3 regions of the Streptomyces sp. NPDC030809 genome follow, and region 2 is predicted to be linked to each of the others. Evidence: riboswitches for the same ligand, from Rfam matches in the RefSeq annotation. Region 2 holds a riboswitch; each other region holds the start of a gene.

Region 1 (6,430 bases), on a different contig from region 2:
ACGGGGACGGTGACGGGGCCCGCGGAGAGCTGGAGCAGGGAGAGCAGCTGGGGCATGGCCTCGACCACCTCGGCGACGGCGGCCGGTGCGATGCCGTCGGGTGCGGGGTGGATGAGGGACCAGGCGTCGAAGACGGCGACCCAGCCGCGCAGCACCGCCGAGTCGTCGCGGTCCCAGGCGTGCAGCCGCCAGCCGGGGCGGGCGCTGCCGCCGTGCACCTCGACGAGTCCGGAGAGCCGGGCGCGGTCCCAGCCGACCCGGACCTGGCCGGACGTCAGGCCCAGCCGGGCGGAGGCCTGTTCGACCTCGGCGTCGCCGAGCAGCGGGCCGGTCGCGGTGGCTTCGGCGGAGGGGCGGGCGGTGCGCTGCTCGGCCCAGCGGGCGAGGCGGGCCGCGTCGGAGAGTGAAGCCCTGGCCCGGCGGGCGAGTTCGGCCGTGCCGGGAGTCCCCTGCGGCGGGCGGGGTGCGGGCCGGGTTCGCCGGTTCGCCACCGCCGTGCGCGCCTCCGCGATGGAACGCGGCGGGACGAGTCGGAGTCTGGAGTCGCGAGCCAACTGCTCATCAGGCTTTCGGGACGTCACGTGAGCAGTCTCGCCGGTCGGCCGCCGAAAGCCCAAACGGAATCGGCCGTTGCCACTGCGGACATACGGCTCACAACAGGACATTCGAGACCGTTGCGCTATCGATACGCCGGAACTCCGGCGGAACGTCACATCAGAGGGGTGAGGAACCGCCGGAGCGCCTCCTCGTACGCCTGCGGTGCGGCGTTCCACATCGCCCCGTGCGGGGCGTCGGCCACGGGATGGAGGGTGACGAGTCCGGGGCGGCGCTCGGCGAGGCTGCGGGAGAGCCCCCAGGGGGCGAAGAAGTCCCCGGGCCCGTGGAAGATCAGGACCGGTACCCGCAGGGCGGCGGGATCGGCGGCCTCGGGCAGCCGGTCCCCGCGCAGCCCGGCCCGGCCCTCGGCGGCCCGGACGGCGAGCGGGACGAGCGGGGCCGGGGTGCGCCGGGCGGCGGCCAGGGCGCGCAGGGTCAGGTGCCAGTCGAGGACGGGCGAGTCGAGGACCATCCCGGCGATGCGGTCGCGCAGGGCGGAGCGGGACGCGGCGTGCAGGGCCATCGCGGCCCCGGTGGACCAGCCGTGCAGGACGACCCGCTCGGCGCCGAAGCGGACGGCGTAGCGGATCGCGGCGTCGAGGTCCCGCCATTCCGATTCGCCGAGGTGGCCGAGGCCGTCCGGGGAGGCCGGGGCCCCGAGGTCGTTGCGGTAGGCGAGGGCGAGGACCGGCAGCCGGTGCCGGTGCAGGAAGGGCATGAGGTTCATGGGGTGCTCGCGGGTGGTGCCCAGCCCGTGCACCGCGATCACCCAGGTCCGGCGGGCGGCGGGGACGAACCACGCGGGCATGGCGCCCAGCTCCCCGGGCACGTCCACGTCGGCGTGGTCGAGGCCGAGTGCGCTGCGCGGGTCGCCGAGGTGGAGCTGCGGGGTGAGCCGTACCCGGGTGCCCGGTTCGAGGCGGCCGTGGGTGACGCGCAGGAGCCGGCGGACGACGGTGTCCGGGTCGTGCGGGGCGTCGGCGAGCACGGGGCCGACCACGGCGTGCACCCCCGGGGCGTCGAGTCCGTAGACCCCGGGGAGCAGTGCGGTCAGGGAGCGGGTGAGGGCCACTCGCCCGTCGGCGGCGGAGTGGACGCTCAGCCGGGGCCCGCCGGGCAGGGGCCGGCCGGGAGCGGGCCGCAGGGCGGCGTCCCCGGCGAACCGGCCGGCGGCGACCGCGGCCGCTCCGGCTCCGATCAGGGTCGTGACGGCCGCTGCCGTCGCTGTAGCGGTGCGCACGGCTCCAGTGTCGGGCGGGCCGGTCGGACCGGCCAGTCCGCGGAGTGATCCCGGTCTCCCCGGAGCAGCCGCCGATCCCGTCGGAACACCCCCCGAAGCCTTCCGGTTGCATTCCGTTTACCTGCGCCTGACCTGCACAAACACGGGGGAAAGGGAGGGATTCCGATCGAATCGCCCAGGGAGGGAGGGGTCGGCCTCCGAATCGGTACACCGAGCCGCCCGTCCCAGTTCATCTTCTGTTCACTCAGGTTGCCTACGGTCGCCGTGCCACTGACCTCAAACAGAAGCCTGGGTAAATGGAGCACATAACGCTTCTCCTCGGGATCGTGATCGTCACCGCTCTCGTGTTCGATTTCACGAACGGTTTCCACGACACTGCCAACGCGATGGCCACCACCATCTCGACCGGCGCTCTCAAGCCCAAGACGGCGGTGGCCATGTCCGCCGTGCTCAACCTCGTCGGCGCGTTCATGTCCGTGGAGGTCGCCAAGACGATCTCCAAGGGCCTGGTCAACGAGGAGGGCATTCAGCCAGAGGTGATCTTCGCCGCCCTCGTGGGCGCGATCCTCTGGAACCTCGTCACCTGGCTGGTGGGCCTGCCCTCCAGCTCCTCGCACGCCCTGATGGGCGGCCTGATCGGTGCGGCCGTCGCCTCCGCGGGCCTCGGCGCCGTCAACGGCGACACCCTCGTCACCAAGGTGCTCATCCCGGCCGTGGCCGCCCCGGTCGTCGCCGGCGTGGCAGCGATGCTGGCCACCAGGGTCACCTACCTGTTCGGCGGCAAGGTCGGCGAGAAGACCTCCGCCAAGGGCTACCGGGCCGGGCAGATCGCCTCGGCCGGCCTCGTCTCCCTCGCGCACGGCACCAACGACGCGCAGAAGACCATGGGCATCATCACCCTGGCGCTCATCGCCGGCGGCGCCATCGCGCCCGACGCGAACCCGCCGGTCTGGGTCATCCTGTCCGCCGGTCTCGCGATCGCCATGGGCACGTACCTGGGCGGCTGGCGCATCATCCGCACCATGGGCAAGGGCCTGACCGACCTCCAGCCGCAGCAGGGCTTCGCCGCCCAGACCTCGGCCGCGACGGTCATCCTCGCCTCCTCGAACCTGGGCTTCTCCCTCTCCACCACCCACTCCTGCTCCGGTGCGGTCATGGGCGCCGGCCTCGGCCGCAAGGGCGGCGTGGTCCGCTGGTCCACCGCCACCCGCATGTTCGTCGCGTGGGGCCTGACCCTGCCGGCCGCGGCCCTGGTCTCCGCCGGTGCCGAGCTGGTCATGCGCACGGGTGACATCGGCGTCATCGCCGTCACCGTCTTCCTCGTCGGCTCCTGCTTCGCCATCTGGCGGATCTCGCGCCGCCAGGTCGTCGACCACCACAACGTGAACGACACCGACACGGACGACGAGACCCCCGGCGTGGTCACCACCGCCATCGCGGCCGTCACCCCGCCCCCGGCGGGCACCACCGCCGCCGTCACCGACGAGGACCTGAAGGCCACCATCCCGGCCCCGGCCCCCGCCCACGGCGAGACCCCGGCCGCCCCGGCCGCCGCGGTCTGACGGCCGGACCAGAACAGAGGATCAGCAGCATGAAGATCGACTGGGCAGCTCTCGGCTCCGTCTTCGGAGTCAGCCTCGGCGCCACCGTGGCCCTCGTGGCCCTCTTCACCATCGGCCTCGTCGGCCTCTCGAAGCACGAGGCCGCCGTCGAGCAGGGCGGCACCGCCACCGTCGCCCGCACCGGTGCCTACGCCGCCTTCGCGCTCTGCGCCGCGGCCGTGGCCTACGGGATCTACCTGATCGTCAGCTGACGACCGCGGAAGCTCCCCCTGAGGACTCCTCCGGGGGAGCTTTCGCGTACCCGCGGGGAGCGCACCGCAGGGCCGGTGTGCGCCCCCGTCGCCGTCCGGCCGCGGTCCGGCTGTGGGCCTGCGCACACTGCGCCTTCGCAGGTCAACGGCGAGTTGACGGGCCATTGCGGTGCGTGGTGGACTGCCCGGGCCAACACGGCGGCAGGAGAGGAAGTCCGGTGCGAATCCGGCGCGGTCCCGCCACTGTCACCGGGGAGCTCTCCCCCACCGTGCGTCACGGCCCCGCGGGGCTGGAAGGCCGGGGGAACAGCCGATCCGGGAGCCAGGAGACTCTCACCGCCGGTCACGTCGAACCAGGGCGCGGACCCTGAGTGAGGACATACACGCCATGCGTGCCGATCGCGTTTTCGCGTACGGCGCGGCGGCCGGGCTGATCGGCGACCGGATCCTGGGCGATCCGCGCCGCGGGCACCCCGTCGCCGCTTTCGGCCGTGCCGCCGCCGCCGTGGAAGGCGTCCTGTGGAAGGACGCGCCCCACGAGCAGCGCGCCCGCGGCGCCCTGCACACCCTGGTCTGCGCCGGGGGCGCGGCCGCCCTCGGAGCACTGGGCGCCCGCGCCGTGCGCCGCCGGCCGGCCGCCCTGCGGATCGCCCTGACCGCCGCCGCCACCTGGACCGTCGTCGGCGGCACCTCGCTGGGCCGGGAGGCCCGGGCCATCGGCGGGGCGCTGGCGGCCGGGGACGGGGAGGTGGCCCGGGAGCGGCTGCCGCACCTGTGCGGGCGCGACCCGCACTCCCTCGACGAGCAGCAGATCGCGCGCGCCGTGGTCGAGTCCGTGGCCGAGAACACCTCCGACGCCGTGGTCGGCGCACTCGTGTGGGGAGCCCTCGGCGGGGTCCCCGGACTGCTCGCCTTCCGCGCCGTCAACACGCTCGACGCGATGGTCGGCCACAAGTCCCCCCGGTACCTGCGCTACGGCTGGGCCTCCGCCCGCCTGGACGACCTGGCCGGCTGGCCGGGCGCCCGGCTCACCGCGGCCGCGGCCGTACTGGCGGGCCCGGACCGTCGGGGGGCGGTCCGGGCCTGGCGGGCCGACGCGCACAAGCACCCGAGCCCCAACGCCGGCCCGGTGGAGTCCGCCTTCGCCGGCGCCCTCGGCGTCCGGATGGGCGGCACCCTCGCGTATGCGGGCCGGGTCGAGCACCGGGCGGTGCTCAACGGCGCGGCGGGCCGGCCGGTCGAAGTCGCCGACATCGAACGGGCGGTACGGCTCTCCCGGCGGGTGACCTGGCTCGCGCTGGGCGCCTGCGTGGCGGGCCGCTCGCTCGTCTCCTACGCACGGAAGGGACGCCGATGAGCACGGGGGCACTGGGGGGCGGTCTGCTGGTCGCCGGCACCACCTCGGACGCGGGCAAGAGCGTGGTCACCGCGGGCATCTGCCGCTGGCTGGCCCGCCAGGGGGTCAAGGTGGCCCCCTTCAAGGCCCAGAACATGTCGCTCAACTCCTTCGTGACCCGCGAGGGCGCAGAGATCGGCCGGGCCCAGGCGATGCAGGCCCAGGCGGCCCGGGTGGAGCCGACCGCGCTGATGAACCCGGTGCTGCTCAAGCCGGGCAGCGACCGCAGCAGCCAGGTGGTGCTGCTGGGCAAGCCGGTCGGCGAGATGAGCGCGCGCGGCTACCACGGCGGGCGGCAGGAGCAGCTCCTCGGCGTGGTCACGGACTGCCTGGCGCAGCTCCGGGGCACGTATGACGCAGTGATCTGCGAGGGGGCGGGCAGCCCGGCCGAAATCAACCTGCGCCGGACCGACATCGTGAACATGGGCATCGCGCGCGCCGCGCGGTTCCCCGTCGTGGTCGTCGGGGACATCGACAAGGGCGGGGTCTTCGCCTCCTTCTTCGGTACGACGGCGCTGCTGAGCCCCGCGGACCAGGAACTGGTCGCCGGCTACCTGGTGAACAAGTTCCGCGGGGATGTGACCCTGCTGGAACCCGGCCTGGAGATGCTGCGCGGGCTCACCGGCCGCGAGACCTTCGGGGTGCTGCCCTTCCGGCACGGGCTGGGCATCGACGAGGAGGACGGGCTGCGGGTCTCGCTGCGCGGGGCCGTGCGCGAGTCCGCGGTCGCGCCGCCGGTCGGCGAGGACGTGCTGCGGGTCGCGGTGTGCGCGGTGCCGCTGATGTCCAACTTCACCGATGTGGACGCGCTGGCCGCCGAGCCCGGCGTGGTGGTGCGGTTCGTGGACCGCCCCGAGGAGCTGGCGGACGCCGACCTGGCCGTCGTGCCGGGCACCCGCGGCACGGTGAAGGCCCTGGAGTGGCTGCGCGAGCGCGGGCTGGCGGACGCGCTGGCCCGGCGGGCCGCCGAGGGGCGGCCGGTGCTCGGCATCTGCGGCGGGTTCCAGGCCCTGGGCGAGGTGATCGAGGACGAGGTGGAGTCCCGGGCCGGCACGGTGCCGGGCCTGGGGCTGCTCCCGGTCTCCGTCCGGTTCGCCGTGGAGAAGACCCTGGCGCGACCGGTGGGCGAGGCGCTCGGGGAGCCCGTCGAGGGGTACGAGATCCACCACGGCGTGGCCGAGGTCCGGGGCGGCGAGCCGTTCCTGGACGGGTGCCGGGTGGGCTCGGTGTGGGGGACGCACTGGCACGGCTCGCTGGAGAGCGACGGCTTCCGCCGGGCCTTCCTGCGCGAGGTCGCGGCCGCCGCCGGGCGCCGGTTCGTGCCGGCTCCCGACACGTCCTTCGGGACGCTGCGGGAGGAGCAGCTCGACCTGCTGGGCGACCT
Region 2 (6,430 bases):
CTGACCTGCGACCCGGTCGGCGGCCTGGTGCAGATCCCGTGCATCGAGCGCAACGGCATGGCGGCGGTCAAGGCCGTCACCGCGGCCCGCATGGCGATGCGCGGGGACGGCAGCCACAAGGTCTCCCTCGACAAGGTCATCAAGACCATGAAGCAGACCGGCGACGACATGAAGGTCAAGTACAAGGAGACGGCGCGCGGCGGCCTGGCCGTCAACGTCATCGAGTGCTGATCCCGCCGCACCCCGGGCCGGCCGCCTGAAACGCCCCGCCCCCGCCAGGCCACGGCCGCGCAGGGGCGGGGCGCTGACCGCCAACGCCGCCATCCGGCGGGCGGGGCCGCCCCCGGCGCAGGGGTCGGGGCCGCTCCGGCCGTGCCGGGCACCGCGGCCCGGAGCGCGGCGACCGCCGCCCTGCCGGACGTGCTCTGGTACGCGCTGTGGGACGAGGACAGGACGACCACGCGGACTGGCCCTGGAACCCGGCGCTGTACACCGGCCACCGGCGGGCCCACCAGTACGGGGTGAACAGCAGGGAGACCCGGGCGGGGTACACCCTGACCGCGGACCGCGGCGACCGGGACGCCCCGGTCGCCGTGATCGCCCGCGACGGCCGCCGGGCCGGGCGCCTCGGGGCCCGCAGGCCCGCGCTCCGGGATCCATCACCCGAACGGTGCAACCGTCCGGGGGCGGGGGATGTCTCCTCTGGTGACAGCACTGTCCCCGCCTCAGGAGATCCGGGGGTCGAAATGACTCACCGTTCCATCCGCCGTCAGCGTCTCGTGGCCGTGGCCACGGGAGTGCTGCTGACCGCCGGCGCCGCGCTCGCGGCCCCGGTTTCCGCCGCCGCCGCACCGGCCGCGGCACCGAGTGCGCACAAGCCCGTCCCGACGACCCAGACCCCGCAGGTGGTCAACGCCCGCTACGCGGCGCACTGCACCTTCGACCGGGTCGTCGTCGACATCAAGGGGTACATCCCGCCCGTCACCGTCAAGCGGGTCGCCGAACTGCGGTACGACGGCTCCGGCCGGAAGGTCCCGCTGCCCGGCCGCCACTTCCTGGAGATCCGGATGCACCCGGCCCAGGGCCACGACGACGACGGGCAGCCGGTCTACAAGGGCCCCCGCCTCAAGAAGCTGAACCTGCCCAAGCTGAAGGGGATCGCCCTCACCGGCGACTTCGAGGGGTACGTGACCTTCGGGACCGCGTTCAACACCCGGCCCGAGTACAAGACGTTCAAGCTCCACAACCCGGAGCGCTGGGTCATGGACGTCAAGCACGCCAACGTCTGCTGACGCCGGCGGGCGGAGGCCGGCGACGGCCCGGCGAGGGGGCGGCGGTCCGGACGGGCCGCCGCCCCCTCCCCCGTCCGGGGCCGGGTTGTACGTGCCGGATCGGGGCGACTAGGGTCATCTGGCCTTGGTGTACGGGAAACCGGTGGGAAACCGGTGCGGCCCTCGCCACTGTGATCGGGAAGTCCGGCTCCACTCCTGCGGGAAGCCACTGGGCTGCTGCGGGAGACCGCACGGCCCGGGAAGGCGGAGCCAGGGCGGCAGTACCCGTGAGCCAGGAGACCGGCCGGGGCGCGCTGTCCATCCACGAGGTGCTGGAGAGGTCTTCCCCACTCATGCATATAGCCGAGGGGTTCCTGCCCCCGCTGCACGCGGCCGCCTGGGGCGCCGCATCGGCCCCCTTCGTCGTCCACGGCGTCCGGGCCCTGACCCGCGAGGTCAGGGCGAACCCCGAGAGCACGTTGCTGCTGGGGGCCTCCGGCGCCTTCACGTTCGTGCTCTCGGCCCTGAAGATCCCCTCGGTGACGGGCAGTTGCTCGCACCCGACCGGGACCGGCCTGGGCGCGGTGCTGTTCCGGCCGCCCGTCATGGCGGTACTGGGCACGATCACCCTGCTGTTCCAGGCCCTGCTGCTGGCCCACGGCGGCCTGACCACCCTCGGCGCGAACGTCTTCTCGATGGCGATCGCGGGCCCTTGGGCCGGGTACGCGGCCTACCGGCTGCTGCGCCGGGCCGGGGCGCCGCTCATGGTCGCGGTGTTCTCCGGCGCCTTCTTCGCCGACCTGGTCACCTACTGCGTGACCAGCGTGCAGCTGGCGCTGGCCTTCCCGGACCCGGGCACCGGGTTCCCCGGCGCGCTGGCGAAGTTCGGCGGCATCTTCGCGGTGACGCAGATCCCGCTGGCGGTGAGCGAGGGGCTGTTGACGGTCCTGGTGATGCGGCTGCTGACGCAGTCCAGCAAGGCCGATCTGACCCGGCTCGGGGTGCTGGGGGCACCGGCCGGTTCCGCGACCGGTCCGGAGGTGGCGGCGCGATGAGCAGGAACGCACGGATCAACACCCTCCTGCTGCTGCTGGTGGCGGCGCTCGCCGTGCTGCCGCTCGCGCTGGGCCTCGGCGAGGGCAAGGAGGAGCCGTTCACCGGCGCCGACGCGCAGGCCGAGGCGGCCATCACCGAGCTCGACCCCGGCTACGAGCCCTGGTTCTCCCCGCTGTACGAACCGCCGTCCGGGGAGGTCGAGTCGGCGCTGTTCGCCCTCCAGGCGGCGCTGGGCGCGGGGGTGCTCGCGTACTACTTCGGACTGCGGCGCGGCCGCCGCCAGGGCGAGGCCCGCGCGGCGGCGGCCGCGGGTTCCGGCGCCCCGTCCGGCGCGGACGCCCCCGCGGACGGTGCACCGGGCGCGGGGTCCTAGCCGGTGCTGCCCATCGACGCGGCCGCGCACGGCAGCCGCTGGCGGGGCCGGCACCCGCTGGAGAAGGCGCTGCTCGGGCTGGGGCTGACGGTGGCGGCCCTGTGCCTGCCGCCGTGGCCCGGCGGCCCGCTGGTGGCCGCCGCCACCCTGGGCGTGCTGCTCGGCCCCGCCGGGGTGGCGCCGCGGCAGCTGTGGCGGGCCTTCCGGATCCCGCTGGGCTTCTGCTTCACGGGCGCGCTCCCCCTGCTGGTGCAGGTCGGCGGCCCGGCGGGGCTGCTCGCCCCGGCCCCCGACGGCCTGCGGCAGGCGGCCGAGCTGCTGCTGCGGACCTCGGCGGGCTCCTTGGGCGTGCTGCTGTTCGCGTTCACCACCCCGGTGTCGGACGTCCTGCCGCGGCTGGTGCGGGCCGGGGTGCCCGCCCCCGTGGTGGACGTGGCGCTGGTCATGTACCGGATCGGCTTCCTGCTGCTGGACTCGCTGGCCCAGGTCCGGCAGGCGCAGGCGGCCCGGCTGGGGAACACCGGCCGCGCGGCGCTCTGGCGCTCCCTCGCCGGGCAGGGCGCCACCGTGTTCGTACGGGCCTTCGACCGGGCCGGGCGGATGCAGGCGGGGCTGGCCGGCCGCGGCTACGACGGCACCCTGCGGGTGCTGGTCCCGCCGGCGGCGGTCTCCTGGCGGTTCCTGGCGGCCTCGGCCGCCCTGCTCGGCGCCGTGGTCGCGCTGACCCTCGTACTGAAAGGCCTGGGGCTGTGAACCCGTTGGTGGAACTGGTCGATGCGGGATACGCCTACGAGGACGGGCCCGAGGTGCTGTCGGGGGTGTCCTTCGGGATCCCCGCGGGCCGGGCGCTGGCCCTGCTGGGGCGCAACGGCGGGGGCAAGACCACCCTGCTGCGGCTGCTGAGCGGCGGGCTGCGGCCCGGCTCGGGGCGGCTGCTGCTCGACGGGGAGCCGGTGCGCCACGACCGCAAGGGCCTGACCCGGCTGCGGACCGCGGTGCAGCTGGTGGTGCAGGACCCGGACGACCAGCTGTTCGCCGCCTCGGTGGAGCAGGACGTCTCCTTCGGGCCGATGAACCTCGGGCTGCCCGAGCGGGAGGTCCGCGAGCGGGTGGCCGGGGCGCTGGAGGCGCTGGACATCACCGCCCTGCGGGAGCGGCCCACGCACCTGCTGTCGTACGGGCAGCGCAAGCGGGCCGCCATCGCGGGGGCGGTGGCGATGCAGCCTCGGGTGCTGATCCTCGACGAGCCGACGGCCGGGCTGGATCCGGACGGGCAGGAGCGGCTGCTGGCCGCGCTGGAGCGGCTGCGGGCCCTCGGGACCACGGTGGTGATGTCCACGCACGACGTGGAGCTGGCGGTGCGCTGGGCGGACGACGCCGCGGTGCTGGGCCCGGACGGGCTGCGGACGGGGCCTGCCGGGGAGCTGCTGGCGGACGCGGAGCTGCTGGCGGCGGCCCGGCTGCGGCCGGCCTGGGCCCCGGCGGTGGCGGCCTTCCTGCGCGCCGGGGGCCTGCTGGCCGCGGACGCCCCGGGGCCGGGCACCCCGGACGAGCTCGCGGCCTGGCTCCCGGACGGGCTGCGGGCCGGGGCCGGGGAGCGGGGCGGGAGCCGGGCCGGGGAGCCGGGCCCGGCCTGACCGGCCGGGAGCGGGCCGCCCCTACGATGGCGGCATGTCGCTGCCGCACGCCATCCTCACCGCCCTGCTGGAGAAGCCCTCGTCGGGGCTGGAGCTGACCCGGCGGTTCGACAAGTCCATCGGCTACTTCTGGTCCGCCACCCACCAGCAGATATACCGCGAGCTCGGGAAGCTGGAGGAGGCCGGGCTGATCCGGGTGCTGCCGGGCGGGCCGCCCGCGCGGGGGCAGAAGAAGGAGTTCGAGGTGCTGCCCGCGGGGCGGGCGGAGCTGAGCCGCTGGGTGGGCGAGAGCCAGGACCCGAAGCAGATCAGGGACCCGCTGCTGCTGCGGCTGCGGGCGGCCGGCGTGGTGGGTCCGCAGGGGCTGACCGCGGAGCTGCGGCGGCACGTGGAGCTGCACCGGCGGCAGCTGGCGATGTACGAGGCCATCGAGGAGCGGGACTTCCCGCCGGAGCGGAACGCCGACGAGGACCGGCTGCGGCGGCTGGTGCTGCACGGCGGGACCGGGCTGGAGACCTTCTGGCTGCGCTGGCTGGAGGAGGCGCTGGCCGAGGTCTCGGACATCGAGGGGGCGGCCCCGGCGGCCGGGGATGCCGGGGATGCCGGCGGCGGGGCGGACGGGCCCGCGGACGGGCCGGGGACGGACGGGCCGTGACCCCCGGCGGCCGTCGGCCGCCGGGGTCCGGGCCGGGCGTCACTTGTTCAGCGCGGCCCAGAACTCGTCGAAGCTGAGCAGGCCGTCGTGGTTCGCGTCCTTGGACGCGATGACCGCCTCGGCCACCGGGCCGGTGACGAACGGGTCGCCCATCTGAGCCATGGCCTTCTTGAACTCGTCGGCCGTCACGAACCCGTCGCCGTTCTGGTCGAACCGGCCGAAGGCCTCACGTGCGCTCTCGATGTCCGCCACTGGGATCCACCCCTTCTCGGTGCTTGCTGACCGGCTCAGGGTAGCGGCGGTGCGGCCCGGCCGGGTCCCTGGGGTCCGCCCGAGCGTCCGACCGGTATTCCCATTACCCATCCGTAATACGGAACGGATAATTCCGGCCAACAAATCGGAACCCCACTTGTCACCCTCAGGCATCACGCGATAACTTATCGGCATTGCCGCCACACCAGGAGCGCAGGGCTCCCAGGGACAAGCGGCAACAAGGGCGATCACATACGTGACGATCAATACCGACTCTTCGTTTGACGCATCATTCGAGGTCCTGCCCTTCACCCGTACCTGCCGTCATATATGGGAAGACGGCGACCATGTGCTGATCGGCGTGAGCCCCGGCAACAGCTACTTCAGCGCCGACCGGATAGCCGGGCTCGCCCAGTGGGCCACGGAACGCTTCGCACAGGTCGACTTCGTCTACGCAGACCTCCACGTGGACCGGATGTTCGCAGCATTCGGCTACACGCGCGAGCACGCCGGGAAGCGTGCGGCCAAGGAGATCAAGGCGGTGCGGCGCAGGATCGTAAAAGGGGTGGAGGAATCCGGCACCCACCATGCCGAGATCCGGGTGAGGGCCCTCTCGGAATTCCAGGACAACCAGGTGTACCAGCTCCTGCACCGGCGGGTCCTGCATTTCCTGGAGACCGATGACGAATTCCGCAAGGGCTGCGAGAAGATGGCTCTGCACTTCGTGGGATCGAAGCTCCCTGAAGGCGAATCCATCTCGGACGAGCAGCTCCGGGTGTGTTTCGACTACATTGCCGCCGAGCTGCCTTTCTTCCTGGACACCCCCAGCATTCTGGACGTGCCCTCCTCGGTGTCCGCGTACCACGTCACCATGCCGCTGACCGAGGTGCTCTACGCACGCGGCGGCGGTCTCCGCGCCACCCGCAACCAGGCGTACGCCGTCGTGCGCCCGGAAGCGGCGGACGCGGCCGTCCTACCCCCGTCGGCCGCGGCATCCGCCACACCCGCAACACCCGCAACACCCGCACCAGTGGAAAGGACCGCCGATGAGCGTCGCGCAGCCTGAGGCCGACCGGAACGACGGCCCCCTGATCGACTTCCCCCTCTCCCGCCGCGGTGACGTGCTCCCCGAGGAGTGCACCCGGCTGCGCGAGAAGGCCCCGGTCGCCAAGGTGCGCACCCTCAC
Region 3 (6,430 bases), on a different contig from region 2:
CGGGGAGTTGATGTGCTTGTACAGCGTCAGGACCAGGTTGTTCGCCACGATCGAGTCGCCGGTGGCGAAGAACGCGACCAGGCGGCCGATCATGTGCTGCTCGGCCGGCGTCAGCTTCGCGAGGTCGGCCACGTCCGAGTGGAGATCGACCTCCTCCACGGTCCAGGTGTTCTTGATCGCGTCCCGGTAGCGCTCGTAGAAGTCCGGGTAGCGCATCGGGCGCAGGGTCAGCTCGAAGCCGGGGTCGAGCAGGTTCTGCTTACGGGTGGTGCTCATTACTGGCAGGCCTCGCAGGACTCGGGGTTCTCAAGGGAGCAGGCCAGCGCCTCGGCGTCGAGCGCCTGGGGGAGCTGGGCCGCAGGGGCTGCGGCCGGGACGGCGGACGCGGCCGACGCGGCGCGGGCGATCTTCGTCGCCGGGCGCGAGCGCAGGTAGTACGTGGTCTTCAGGCCCTGCTTCCAGGCGTACGCGTACATCGAGCTGAGCTTGCCGATGGTGGGCGTCTCCATGAACAGGTTCAGGGACTGGCTCTGGTCGAGGTACGGGGTGCGGGCCGCCGCCATGTCGATCAGGCCGCGCTGCGGGATCTCCCACGCCGTGCGGTACAGCTCGCGCACCTCGGCCGGGATCCAGCCGAAGCCGGCCACCGAGCCGGAGGCGTCGCGCAGCGCCTCGCGGGTCTGCGCGTCCCACACGCCCAGCTTCTTGAGGTCCTCGACCAGGTAGCCGTTGACCTGGAGGAACTCACCGCTGAGGGTCTCGCGCTTGAAGAGGTTGGAGACCTGCGGCTCGATGCACTCGTACACGCCCGCGATCGAGGCGATCGTGGCGGTCGGCGCGATCGCCAGCAGCAGCGAGTTGCGCATGCCGGTCTCGGCGATGCGGGCGCGCAGCGCCTCCCAGCGCTCCGGCCAGTGGCGCTCGGCCGCGCTGTTGTAGTGGTCCGGGTGCAGGACGCCCTGGGCGGTACGGGTCTGCTCCCACGCGGGCACCGGGCCGTTGCGCTCGGCGAGGTCCGCGGAGGCCTCGTACGCGGCGAGCATGATGCGCTCGGCGATCTGCGTGGACAGGGCCTTCGCCTCGGCCGAGTCGAAGGGCAGGCGCAGCTTGAAGAACACGTCCTGGAGGCCCATGGCGCCCAGGCCCACCGGCCGCCAGCGGGCGTTGGAGCGGCCCGCCTGCTCGGTCGGGTAGAAGTTGATGTCCACGACCCGGTCGAGGAAGGTCACGGCGGTGCGGACGGTCTCGTCCAGCCGCTCCCAGTCCATCGCGCCGTCGGCCACGAACGCGCCGAGGTTGACCGAGCCGAGGTTGCAGACGGCCGTCTCGCCGTCGTCGGTGACCTCGATGATCTCGGTGCAGAGGTTGGAGGAGTGGACCACGCTGCCGGGCAGGGCGGTCTGGTTCGCGGTCCGGTTGGAGGCGTCCTTGAACGTCATCCAGCCCTGGCCGGTCTGCGCGAGGGTGCGCATCATGCGGCCGTACAGCTCGCGGGCCGGCATGGACTTCTTGGCCAGGCCTGCCGCCTCGGCCTTGCGGTACGCCTCGTCGAACTCGTCGCCGTACAGGTCGACCAGCTCGGGCACGTCGGACGGGGAGAACAGCGACCACTCGCCGTCGGCGTTCACGCGGCGCATGAACTCGTCCGGGATCCAGTGCGCGAGGTTGAGGTTGTGGGTGCGGCGGGCGTCCTCGCCCGTGTTGTCCCGCAGCTCCAGGAACTCCTCGATGTCCGCGTGCCAGGTCTCCAGGTACACGGCGGCGGCGCCCTTGCGGCGGCCGCCCTGGTTCACCGCGGCCACGGAGGCGTCGAGGGTCTTCAGGAACGGGACGATGCCGTTGGAGTGGCCGTTGGTGCCGCGGATCAGCGAACCGCGGGCGCGGATGCGCGAGTAGGACAGGCCGATGCCGCCCGCGTGCTTCGACAGGCGCGCCACCTGGTGGTAGCGGTCGTAGATCGAGTCCAGCTCGTCCAGCGGGGAGTCCAGCAGGTAGCAGGAGGACATCTGCGGGTGCCGGGTGCCGGAGTTGAAGAGGGTGGGGGAGGACGGCAGGTAGTCCAGGCGGCTCATCAGCCGGTACAGCGAGGCCACCTCCTCCACCGCGCGCACCGACTCGTCCTCGGCCAGGCCGCAGGCCACGCGCAGCATGAAGTGCTGCGGGGTCTCGACGACCTGCCGGGTGATCGGGTGGCGCAGCAGGTAGCGGCTGTGCAGGGTGCGCAGGCCGAAGAAGCCGAAGCGGTCGTCGGCCCCCTCCGCGAGGGACTGCTCGACCAGGGCGTCCAGCCGGGCCGCGTGGGCGCGGACGAACTCCGCGGTGCGGTCGGCGATCAGGCCCTCGGCGTGGCCGGTGGCGACGGAGGCCGAGAAGGAGGTCGCGCCCTGACCGGCGGCCTCCTCCGCGATGGCGAGGGTGAGCAGGCGGGCGGCGAGCTTGGAGTACGCCGGGTCCTCGGAGATGAGCCCCGCGGCCGCCTCGGTGGCAAGCCCGCGCAGCTCGGCCTCGTCCGCGTCGGCGCTGCGGCCGCGCAGGGCGGCGGCGGCCACCCGGCCGGGGTCGGTGTCGGGCAGGTCGGCGGTGAGGTCGGTGAGGGTGCGCAGCAGCGCGGCGCCGGGGCCTTCGGCCTCGGGCTGGTCGGACTCGGCGCGCGGTGCGGAAGGCGCGATGGTCACGGTGGGGGCTCTCCCTCGCTCGGCCCGTTGCCTTCGGGGCGGGGTGCGAGCGCGCACGCGGAAGGGGGCGCGCGGCGGCCCGTGGCAGGGCGGGCAGCGCGTCTCCGCATGGCGTCCGCCGGCCCAACCCGCGAGACCCGGACGTGTCTGGACCCGGCTCGGTCGACCCGGGTGCGCTGTCGGCAGGTCTTCGGACTCGCATCGCACAGATCAGTGCATCTCATACCGTTGCGGGACAGTTCCGGATTCCCACCGGATTCCCCTGCGACGACAGCGAGGACGAGCATACATGTGGGGGCAGCCTCGTGTGCGACCCCCTAGATGTTGTGTCCGGCTGATTGCGCTACGCCTTCGCCTGGGGGCTGTACGTGAGCACGGCCTGTTCCGGAAGGGCCCGTTGACCGGCTCGGGGCGGGTACGGCGAAGGGCCCCGCCGGGTGCGGCGGGGCCCTTCGTACGGGGCGGGGAGGGGGTTCAGCAGCAGCGGAAGCCCTCGCGGGGGTCCCCCTCGCGGGCGTCCGTGCGGGCCCGTTCGAACGCCCGCCGGCTCAGGACGGGCGCCTGCGGGTCGTGTCCGCGGGTGTGGGCGACGTAACGGTCGTAGGCCGCCTCGCCGGAGAACTCGCGGACGTAGAAGCGGATCCGGGCGAGGAGTGCGCGGGCGCTCACGGCGCCACGGACTCCCGCTGCCGGCCCCCGCCCGAGTCCAGGCCGGCGGCGGCCAGTTCGGCCCGCTCCTCCTCGGTGGGCAGGAGCCCGGCCGGGGCCACGATCGCGGAGCGGGTGTACGGGGTCTCGTGCAGCCGGACCGACTCCGGGCTGCGGACGGCCTTGATGCAGACCCGGGCGGCGTCCGCCAGCACGACCACGATCAGCAGGGCGAAGAGGGCGGACAGGACCCCGTCCACGGTGGCGTTGGTGACCACGGTGTGCATCTCGTCCATGGTCTTGGCGGGCGGCAGCACCTTGTCGGCGTCGATGCCCGCCTGGAACTTGTCGCGCTGGGCGAAGAAGCCCACCCGCGGGTCCTCGGAGAACACCTTCTGCCAGCTGGCGGTGAGGGTGACCACGGCGTCCCAGGCGAGCGGCACGCCGGTGACCCAGGCCCACTTCAGCCGGCCGGACTTCACGAGCAGGGTGGTGCAGACGGCCAGGGCCACCGCGGCGAGCAGCTGGTTCGCGATGCCGAACAGCGGGAAGAGCTGGTTGATGCCGCCCAGCGGGTCCTTCACGCCCACCCACAGGAAGTAGCCCCAGGCCCCGACGACCACCGCGCTGGTGATCCACACGCCGGGCTTCCAGCTGACCTGCTTGAAGGGCTTGGCCACGTTGCCCAGGGTGTCCTGGAGCATGAAGCGGCCCACGCGGGTGCCGGCGTCGAGGGTGGTGAGGATGAAGAGGGCCTCGAACATGATCGCGAAGTGGTACCAGAACGCCTTCATCGAGGACCCGCCGAACACCGACGAGAAGATCTCCGACATTCCGAGTGCGAAGGTCGGGGCGCCGCCGGTGCGGGAGAGCAGGGTGGCCTCCTCCACGTCCTTGGCGGCCTGGGCCAGGTCCGCCCCGGAGAGGGCGAAGCCGAAGTTCCCGACGGCCTGCGAGGCGGCCTCGACGGTGGTGCCGACGACCCCCGGCGGGGAGTTCACGGCGAAGAAGAGGCCGGGCTCGATGATGCAGGCCGCGATGACGGCCATGACCGCGACGAAGGACTCCGTGAGCATGGCCCCGTAGCCGATCATCCGGACCTGGGTCTCCTTCTGGATCATCTTCGGGGTGGTGCCCGAGGAGACCAGGGAGTGGAAGCCGGAGAGCGCGCCGCAGGCGATGGTGATGAAGACGAAGGGGAACATCGAGCCGGCGAAGACCGGGCCGTCGCCGCGGCTCGCGAAGTCCGTGACGGCGGGCATCTTCAGGGTGGGCATGGCGACGACCACGCCCACGGCGAGGAGGGCGATGGTGCCGATCTTCATGAAGGTGGAGAGGTAGTCGCGGGGGGCGAGGAGCAGCCACACCGGCAGCACCGAGGCCAGGAAGCCGTAGACGACCATCCAGACGACCAGGGTCTCCTTCTCCAGCGTGAAGACGTCCGCGAAGGAGGACTCGGCCACCCAGCCGCCGGCGACGATCGCGAGCAGCAGCAGGGCCACGCCGATCAGGGAGACCTCGGTGACCCGGCCCGGCCGCAGGATGCGCAGGTAGACGCCCATGAACAGGGCGATCGGGATGGTCATGCCGATGGAGAACACGCCCCACGGGGAGTGCGAGAGGGCGTTGACGATGATCAGCGCCAGCACCGCCAGCAGGATGATCATGATGGCGAACACCGCGAGGAGCGCGGCCGCCCCGCCGAACGGGCCGATCTCCTCGCGGGCCATCTGGCCGAGCGAACGGCCGTCGCGCCGGGTGGAGAAGAACAGGGTGACCATGTCCTGGACCGCGCCGGCGAAGATCACGCCGGCCACGATCCAGATGGTCCCGGGCAGGTAGCCCATCTGCGCGGCGAGGACCGGGCCGACCAGCGGGCCGGCCCCGGCCACGGCGGCGAAGTGGTGGCCGAAGAGCACCCGGCGGTCCGTCGGGTGGAAGTCGACACCGTTGTCAAGGCGCTCGGCGGGGGTGGCCCGCGTCTTGTCCACCTTCAGCACGCGGTGGGCGATGAAGCGCGCGTAGAACCGGTACGCGATGGCGTACGAGCCCAGGGCCGCGGCCAGCATCCAGGCGGCCGAGATCTCCTCGCCCCGGGAGAGCGCGAGCACGGCCCAGCCGACGGCTCCCACGAGGGCGACCAGCGACCAGACCGCGATCGACCTGGGCGTCATCCGCCCTGCAGAGGACGGCGAGTCCGGCCCTGCGGCCGAACCCGCCGTGTTCCGTTCCGTGCCGTTTGATCCAGGTTCCGGCATGATCTCGTCCCCTCGTTGATCATCTGCGTGATCGCAGGAATCTACGGGGACCGACCGCTGAACGTAAGCCCCCGTCCGACATCCGTACGAGAGTGTTCTACGGATCAGACGGCGGGGCGCTGGAGTCGGGCAACGAACTTGTATCGATCGCCGCGGTAGACCGAGCGGACCCACTCCACGGGCTCGCCCTCCGCGTCGAGGGAGTGCCGCGACAGCATGAGCATCGGCAGGCCGACGTCGGTGCCGAGCAGGCCGGCCTCGCGCGGGGTGGCCAGCGAGGTCTCGATGGTCTCCTCGGCCTCGGCGAGGTGCACGTCGTACACCTCCGCGAGGGCGGTGTAGAGGGACGTGTACTTGACGAGCGAGCGGCGCAGGGCCGGGAAGCGCTTCGCCGACAGGTGCGTGGTCTCGATGGCCATGGGCTCGCCGCTGGCCAGCCGCAGGCGCTCGATGCGCAGTACCCGGCCCCCGGTGGCGATCTTGAGCAGCCCGGCGAGGGTGTCGTCGGCGGTCACGTACCCGATGTCCAGCAGCTGGGACGTGGGCTCCAGCCCCTGGGCGCGCATGTCCTCCGTGTACGAGGTCAGTTGCAGCGCCTGGGAGACCTTGGGCTTGGCGACGAAGGTGCCCTTGCCCTGGATGCGCTCCAGCCGCCCTTCGACCACGAGCTCCTGCAGTGCCTGCCGGACCGTGGTCCGGGAGGTGTCGAACTCGGCCGCCAGCGTGCGCTCCGGCGGGACCGGGGTGCCGGGGGGCAGCGTTTCGGTCATTTCGAGCAAATGCCGCTTGAGCCGGTAGTACTTGGGCACGCGTGCGGTGCGAGTGGCTGCCCCGCTCTCCGGCTCCGTG

What was found. A riboswitch is a leader RNA that binds a small molecule or an ion and turns the genes downstream of it on or off. The one in region 2 is predicted to bind cobalamin.
Region 1: another riboswitch for cobalamin. It lies ahead of ACZ407_RS19645 (cobalamin biosynthesis protein); the one in region 2 lies ahead of ACZ407_RS25105 (energy-coupling factor ABC transporter permease).
Region 3: another riboswitch for cobalamin. It lies ahead of ACZ407_RS21750 (ribonucleoside-diphosphate reductase subunit alpha); the one in region 2 lies ahead of ACZ407_RS25105 (energy-coupling factor ABC transporter permease).

The regions. Positions count from the first base shown of each region.
Region 1 covers NZ_JBVIDV010000014.1:62,060-68,489, forward strand. Annotated here, with positions in the region: gene ACZ407_RS19625 (hypothetical protein) at 1-581, opposite strand, end outside; gene ACZ407_RS19630 (alpha/beta hydrolase) at 710-1,837, opposite strand; gene ACZ407_RS19635 (inorganic phosphate transporter) at 2,134-3,399, shown strand; gene ACZ407_RS19640 (hypothetical protein) at 3,429-3,650, shown strand; cobalamin riboswitch at 3,859-3,982, shown strand; gene ACZ407_RS19645 (cobalamin biosynthesis protein) at 4,039-5,007, shown strand; gene ACZ407_RS19650 (cobyric acid synthase) at 5,004-6,430, shown strand, end outside.
Region 2 covers NZ_JBVIDV010000020.1:76,335-82,764, reverse strand. Annotated here, with positions in the region: gene ACZ407_RS25115 (L-serine ammonia-lyase) at 1-231, shown strand, start outside; gene ACZ407_RS25110 (AMIN-like domain-containing (lipo)protein) at 747-1,292, shown strand; cobalamin riboswitch at 1,401-1,594, shown strand; gene ACZ407_RS25105 (energy-coupling factor ABC transporter permease) at 1,625-2,326, shown strand; gene ACZ407_RS25100 (energy-coupling factor ABC transporter substrate-binding protein) at 2,323-2,700, shown strand; gene cbiQ (cobalt ECF transporter T component CbiQ) at 2,704-3,453, shown strand; gene ACZ407_RS25090 (energy-coupling factor ABC transporter ATP-binding protein) at 3,450-4,337, shown strand; gene ACZ407_RS25085 (PadR family transcriptional regulator) at 4,372-4,992, shown strand; gene ACZ407_RS25080 (EF-hand domain-containing protein) at 5,032-5,244, opposite strand; gene ACZ407_RS25075 (tRNA-dependent cyclodipeptide synthase) at 5,501-6,310, shown strand; gene ACZ407_RS25070 (cytochrome P450) at 6,291-6,430, shown strand, end outside.
Region 3 covers NZ_JBVIDV010000016.1:99,652-106,081, forward strand. Annotated here, with positions in the region: gene ACZ407_RS21745 (ribonucleotide-diphosphate reductase subunit beta) at 1-276, opposite strand, end outside; gene ACZ407_RS21750 (ribonucleoside-diphosphate reductase subunit alpha) at 276-2,675, opposite strand; cobalamin riboswitch at 2,840-2,962, opposite strand; gene ACZ407_RS21755 (YbdD/YjiX family protein) at 3,150-3,344, opposite strand; gene ACZ407_RS21760 (carbon starvation CstA family protein) at 3,341-5,497, opposite strand; gene ACZ407_RS21765 (GntR family transcriptional regulator) at 5,686-6,430, opposite strand, start outside.